2 regions of the Glutamicibacter sp. BW78 genome follow, and region 2 is predicted to be linked to the other one. Evidence: riboswitches for the same ligand, from Rfam matches in the RefSeq annotation. Region 2 holds a riboswitch; the other holds the start of a gene.

Region 1 (3,405 bases), on a different contig from region 2:
GCGCCTGACCCCTATGCGGTCTGGCACGTCGACTACATTATATGAAGTGCTTCTAAAAGTCACGTTCAGGTCACGAAATGGTTATTTCCCGGTCACGAGCCGCGACTTTTCGGGGCTAAAGCCACCCTGCCGGGTCAACCGGCGTGCCATTAACGAGGACTTCAAGATGCACATGGCAGCCGGTTGAGTTGCCGGTGGTCCCGCTCAGGGATACCACCTGGCCGCGCTTGACCTTCTGCCCGACGGTGACCTTGAGGCTGCTGTTGTGGTTATAGGTGGTCTCCAGGCCGTTGCCATGGTCGACCCGCACGCGATTGCCCGAGTGCCCGGCCCAGCCGGCCTGTACTACGGTGCCCGAGGCCGAGGCCTTAACCGGGGTTCCGCAGCCCACTCCGTAGTCCTGCCCGATATGGACCTGGGCGCCCGCGCCGGTCGGGTTCGACCGTGCGCCGAAAGGCGAGGTGATCCGAACGTGATCTACCGGCTGAGCGAGAACTCCCCGCGTATTGATCCGACTGGCATCGCCGCCGGAGGCGGACATGAGGTAATCGAGCTGATCATCCTTGCTGAAGCTGCTGGAGACCGAGGCGCGGACGATAGCGAAATCATCGGAGGCAGGTACGTCAACGTCGGCAACGCTGGCACTGGCCTGGTGGGCGACACGCTCCTCAGGTCCGGCCGGCTGGTCACCGCCATCTAGGGCTGGATAGGCGGCAGCCAGGGCCAATCCGGAGACCGCCGCCACCGCGGCAAACCGGTGGCTCCACGCCAGCACGGGACGACGGCGGGAAGGCGCGTGGCTCTCGGCACCAACGGCTCTCACGCCAATGGGTAGGCCGATCACGGAGGAGTCGAACGATTCCCCGGCATTCTCCGCTACGGAGGAAGGCTGTTGGGTGCCCGCCGGCTCGGTCAGTAGCGGGACAACGTCGGCAAGGGCAGCTGATGGCTCAGGGGCAGCTGGGGCGATATCCCCGCGAACCGACGTCGCTGTCGCGGCGTAGCGCATGGTGGACGCGAACCGCCGCGGCACATACGTGCCGTGAACGGCGTCCGGCGCTTCGGCTCCGACTAGCGGTGCCGGGGCGGCACGGCGCCCGGAACGTTTTTGCTCTGTCAAACGAGAGACCTCTCATGGCGCCTGCGGAGTTAGCTGTCGGGTTCGGACCGGTCAGATCCGGTCGCAGGCCAAGCTGCGACTTCACCCCAAGACGGCCGCGTGCCAAGGAAGCAAGGCAGCTGGCCGTCGGTGTTTGGGTTCTCCACCCCTGCCTGTCATTTGGGCGAACGGACCCGTTCCGCAGGCAGGGCTCAGCGATCGGAACGAGTGGGCGAGGACGAATCCCCATCCGTTATCCACGCTACCCGAATCGGATACGAAGTAACAGTTCCGTTATATCTATATCGACTATACCGATTCCCGTGCCACGAAAACGTGGGCGCTAACCTCTACCGGAAGCTCCAATGCGCCTTCGATTCCCTCGACGCGGACGAGAACATAGTCCCCGGCACGCTCCAGGGTCACTTGTGCCCCGGGGCGGATGCCGCCTTCGTTGAGTTGGGCGAGGAGTTCTGGATCCACCTGGATCGCCTCGGCCAGCCGTTCTACGGCTACGGGCCCGGTGTTTTCGTCCAATAAGGCGGAGTCCAGGTTCTGGACACCCAGGGAGAATTCGTGGGCCGCGGGGCCTCCCAGCGTTTCCAAGCCGGGAATGGGGTTGCCGTAGGGAGAGTCGGTGGGTTTGCCCAGCAGGTCATAGAGGCGTTTTTCGACCCGCTCGCTCATCACGTGCTCCCACCGACAGGCTTCATCGTGGACGTATTCCCAATCCAGCCCGATCACGTCGGCGAGCAACCGCTCGGCCAGCCGGTGCTTACGCATCACGGAGGTTGCGCGCTCTCGACCGGTGACCGTGAGTTCGAGATGGCGGTCTTGGTTGACGATCACCAGACCGTCACGTTCCATCCGGGCAATCGTCTGCGAAACCGTCGGACCTGAATGGTCTAGGCGCTCGGCAATGCGCGCGCGCAAGGCCGTAATTTCCTCTTCCTCGAGTTCCAGAATGGTCCTCAAGTACATTTCCGTGGTGTCGATCAGATCTGTCACTGCGTGGCACTCCTGTATGGCGGGGCGGTCAAGGGGGAACCCGTGTTTGCAACTCTACCTTCGTTAACAATGTCACCTGCTTTCGGCATTCCACCAACTGTTGCGCCACCATTGATGCGGGATATTTTCTGATCCCACCGAAGTCCACTACGACTGATTTCGCCGATGGTAGGAGCACCACTTGACCGATTCGCTGAGCATCCCCTCATCCCTCCTGCCGGCAGATGGCCGCTTCGGCGCCGGGCCCTCCAAGGTTCGCCCCGGGCAGTTGGAGGCACTGGCAGCAGCCAATCCGGGGATCCTCGGGACCTCACACCGTCAGGCTCCGGTCAAGAACCTGGTCGGCAGCATCCGCGAGGGGCTGTCCACGTTCTTCAACGCGCCCGAAGGTTACGAAGTCATTCTTGGTGTCGGCGGATCAACTGCTTTCTGGGACGTCGCATCCTTCGGCCTGGTCGAGCAGAAGGCTCAGCACCTCTCCTTCGGTGAGTTCGGCTCGAAGTTCGCCAAGGCCACGGACAAGGCTCCCTTCCTCCAGGAGTCCTCAATTATTTCTTCTGCGCCCGGCACTCGTCCTGCCCCACGCGCGGAGGCCGACGTCGACGTTTACGCCTGGCCCCAGAACGAAACATCTACCGGGGTCGCGGCACCGGTGCAGCGTGTTGAAGGCGCCGACGACGGCGCCCTGCTACTGATTGATGCGACCTCCGCAGCCGGAGGGCTGGCGGTAGACGTGGCAGAAACCGATGTCTATTATTTCGCCCCTCAGAAGAATTTCGCGTCCGACGGCGGCCTGTGGCTGGGCTTGTTCTCTCCGGCCGCCCTGGATCGCGCGGAACGAGTGGGTTCCGGTGGCCGCTGGATCCCCGATTTTCTCGATCTGCGCACGGCCATCGACAATTCGTTGAAGAACCAGACCTATAACACCCCGGCGCTGGGAACCCTGGTGACCCTGAACGACCAGGTCTCCTGGCTCAACGAACAGGGTGGGCTCGATTGGGCGGCGGCCCGCACTGCCGATTCCGCCGGGCGGGTGTACTCCTGGGCCGAGGCATCTCCCGTTGCGGCGCCCTACGTCCTCAAGGCCGATGAGCGTTCCAACGTCATCACGACCATCGACTTCGATGATTCCGTCGACGCCTCCCGGGTGGCCTCCATCCTGCGCTCCAATGGCATCGTGGACACCGAGCCATACAGGAAGCTGGGCAGGAACCAACTGCGTATCGCTACGTTCGTGGCGATTGAACCGGACGATATCTCGGCCCTGACCGCCTGCATCGACTACGTCGTGGAGAACA
Region 2 (3,405 bases):
GGTACGGCGGGCTGGCCCGTTCGGCCCCGCGGTTCGCCGGCTTCTTCGCCGTCGCCGCGTTCGCCTCCCTCGGTTTGCCGGGTTTCAGCGGCTTCATTGCCGAGTTCCAGATCTTCACCGGCAGCATCGGCTCCACCGGCTGGGCTCTGCTGGCCCTGCCCGGCATCCTGATCACCGCCGTCCTGTTCCTGCGCGCCTTCGCCCGGGTGTTCACCGGTGAAACGAAACAACTTTCGCTCGGGTTCGCGGATCTACGCCCGGGCGAGACCACCGCGTTGGCGGTGCTGGGCGTGCTGTTCGTGCTGATCGGCCTCGTTCCCGGTCCGCTGCTGGGGATGATCGAGCCGGCCGCCGAAACCCTGACCGGGATCCTGCACCCATGACATCGACGACGAACGACTACGCGGCGCTGCTGCCCGAGGCCATCCTGCTGGGCGCGGCGGTGCTGGTGCTGCTCGGCGGCAGCTTCCTGCCCCGCAGCCGACAGGTCATCACCCGTTGGTTCGGCCTTGGCGCCCTGACGCTCAGCGCCGCGACCGCATTGGCGGCGGCGGGCCCGTCGACAGCGGTCTTCAGCGGCACCTACGCCATCGACGCTCCGACCACGGTCGTGCGGATCACTGCACCGCTGGCCACCGTGGTGGTGGTCCTGCTGGGCCGGAACGAATTCGTCGGATCGATGCGTGAAAGCGAGACGTACGCGCTCCTGATCCTGGCGACCCTGGGCACCGTCATCATCGGCGGTTCAACCGACCTGCTGGTCCTGGTCGCCGGCTACCTGCTGGCCAGCATCCCGCTGTATGCGTTGATCGGGCTCTCCCGCAGCGCCCGGGCGGCCGAGGCGACCCTGAAGACCTACCTCCTCGGGGCCCTGTTCGGGGTGGTGCTCATGGGCGGGGTGGCCCTGCTGACCGGGCTCGCCGCCACCAGCAGCTACGCGGCCATGGCCGGGCCGCTGCAGCAGGCGCCGTCGACGGGGGTGGCTGCCGGTGCGGTCGCGGTCCTGATCGGCTTGACGTTCAAGGCAGGGGCCGTGCCCGGCCACTTCTGGATCCCCGACGCCAGCCAAGCCTCGTCCATCGCGGTGGCGGCCTTCCTCACGACGGTGCCGAAACTCGGGGCGCTCATCGCCCTGGCCCGCCTGGTCCAGGTCCTGCCCGACACGGTGGACATCCCCCTGCTCGTGGCGGTGCTGGCCGCGATCAGCATGAGCGTCGGCAACCTGGCGGCCCTGGTCCAGCAGAACGTCCGACGGTTGCTGGGCTGGTCGACGGTGAGCCAGGTCGGGTACCTGCTGATGCCGGTCGCGGTCATCACCGGTAGCGACGGCGCCATGGCGGCGTTGCTGGCCTACCTCGCCTTCTACGCGCTGACCAACTTGTCCCTCTTCGCGGTGGTGGCCTGCCAGCCGCGCCGGGAAGTCCTCGGCGACTGGGCCGGGACGGCCCGTTCCCACCCGTGGCTGACCGCTTGCCTCATCGTCGGGGCACTCAGTCTCGCCGGTACCCCACCCACGGCGGTGTTCGTGGGCAAGGTGGCCGTCTTCACGGCGGCCTGGGACGGGTCCATGGCTTGGCTGGTGGTGGTCGCCGCCGTGAACTCCGTGCTGAGCCTGGTCTACTACCTCCGGCTCATACGCCCCGCCTTCCGGCCGGCGCCGGCCGGCGGGCAGCAGCTTGAGGCCCGCCCGCCGGAGGCCTTCAGGACTGTTCGTGGAACCGCCGTCGTGCTGGGTGCCGGCGTCCTGGCCGCCGGGCCCCTCGGTGCCGGGATCTGGTTGGCGCTCGGGACGTAGGCGGTATGGGGCGGGGCCTCAGGGGCCCGAATCATTGGAACCCCAGCCCCCTAAAGTGATCAAAAAGAGATGTCTTCGTGATCCAACCGTGACTTTTACACCTGTTTCATGTAAATTTTGTTGGGTGCCGGGCTTCCCATGAGCTCGGCGCACCCCGGTGGATTGCCGAGCACTGCCACCACTCCGGGGACCGTTCACCAAACAGATGGCAGTGGCGGGGGACCCAATTTCCGGGTCCACCAGGACCCTAGGGGTGAAGCCAACGGCGCCGCATTCCGGCGCGGAAGGCCGAGTGACTCCCGCTCGAACCCGACAGCTCACCCCGCAGGCATCAGGAGAGGTAGCAACACCATGTCGAACCGTCATCCACAGCCCCGCCACCGCGCCGAAACCGTCCGCGGCAACACCATGGGGTCCCTGTCCAAGGCCGTCTCCCCCCGCTTGGGCTCCATCGGCCGCAACACTGCGGTCATCGCTGCCACTTCGGGCCTCATGCTCGGCCTTGCAGCACCCGGCCAGGCCGCCGCCCCGGTGGTGCCCACCCCGGTTTCCGATAGTTCCAAGGTCAGTTCCACGTCCGTGCCTGCGTCGAGCACCTACAAGAACGCCAGCGCCTCCGTCACTTCGACCCCGGCGCCACGGTCGGCCACCTCACGGACCGGGCACTCCCATGCGCCGTCGCCTTCCGGGCACTCCCACACGCCATCCGCTAGTGCCGCCACGAACGGTAGTGCCGACACGACCGGGCACACCCACACCGCCCCGGGAACCGATGTCCAGCCGGCCGCCGGGGCCGTCACCCCCCGGACCACAGGGTCCCCGGAGGCAGACACCACTGGTGCATCCGAAACGAATGCCCAAAAGTCATTGACGCGTAGTGCTTCCAGCGAAAAGCTGGGGAGCATTGCGAGCATGGCCCTGAAGTACGAGGGCGCTCCCTACGTCTGGGGCGGCGACAGCCCGTCCGGGTGGGACTGCTCCGGATTCATCCAGTACATCTACGGCAAGGCCGGCGTCGACCTGCCCCACAACACCACGGCCATCCGCAAAAGCGGGAAGTTCGTGCCCACCAGCAACCCCAAGCCGGGCGATCTGGTCTACCAGAACAACGGCAGCCACGCCGGTATCTACATCGGTGGCGGAAAGATCATCGGTGCCCAGAACCCAACGGTCGATACCGTGATCCGCCCCGCAGACAGCCCCTACGGCCCGCTCATGGGCTACTACACCTTGGCCAGCTAGCAGGACCCCTGACCACTGTGGCCCCCATCCGATTCCCGGGTGGGGGCCACTTGTCTTGGTGCTTGATTCTGTCACACGCACGAATAGCGGCCCTCTCCTTGTGGGTTCATCCATGCAGGTGAAACTCCGATACGCTGGAGGCGATTCGAGAAGGTGCAATGGCAGAAAGGCGGGTGTGATGAAACACGGTATGAAACCGGAAACCACACCGCCTTTCATCATTTCCTTCGTGAAGCTATTCGGGCTGCTCGCCGTGATTGTCGGCATCCTTGGAATGCATACTCTCGGCTTCGAACCGCCTTCCACAGGCTCGGCCCCGGCCGCCTCCGCGGCTTCAGCCGATACCGCGGATACCGCTCTGGTTCAAG

The links. Region 2 has a riboswitch for cyclic di-AMP ahead of CIK75_RS10690 (NlpC/P60 family protein). Riboswitches for the same ligand answer to the same signal wherever they lie in the genome.
Region 1: linked by a shared signal. The riboswitch ahead of CIK75_RS03185 (M23 family metallopeptidase) and the one ahead of CIK75_RS10690 (NlpC/P60 family protein) in region 2 are both predicted to bind cyclic di-AMP.

The regions. Positions count from the first base shown of each region.
Region 1 is NZ_NRGU01000020.1:46,236-49,640, forward strand. Features, by position in the region: gene CIK75_RS03185 (M23 family metallopeptidase) at 116-1,120, opposite strand; cyclic di-AMP (ydaO/yuaA leader) riboswitch at 1,125-1,296, opposite strand; gene CIK75_RS03190 (metal-dependent transcriptional regulator) at 1,409-2,107, opposite strand; gene serC (phosphoserine transaminase) at 2,289-3,405, shown strand, end outside.
Region 2 is NZ_NRGU01000038.1:99,465-102,869, reverse strand. Features, by position in the region: gene CIK75_RS10700 (NADH-quinone oxidoreductase subunit M) at 1-383, shown strand, start outside; gene CIK75_RS10695 (NADH-quinone oxidoreductase subunit N) at 380-1,795, shown strand; cyclic di-AMP (ydaO/yuaA leader) riboswitch at 1,974-2,140, shown strand; gene CIK75_RS10690 (NlpC/P60 family protein) at 2,147-3,037, shown strand; gene CIK75_RS10685 (DUF6153 family protein) at 3,216-3,405, shown strand, end outside.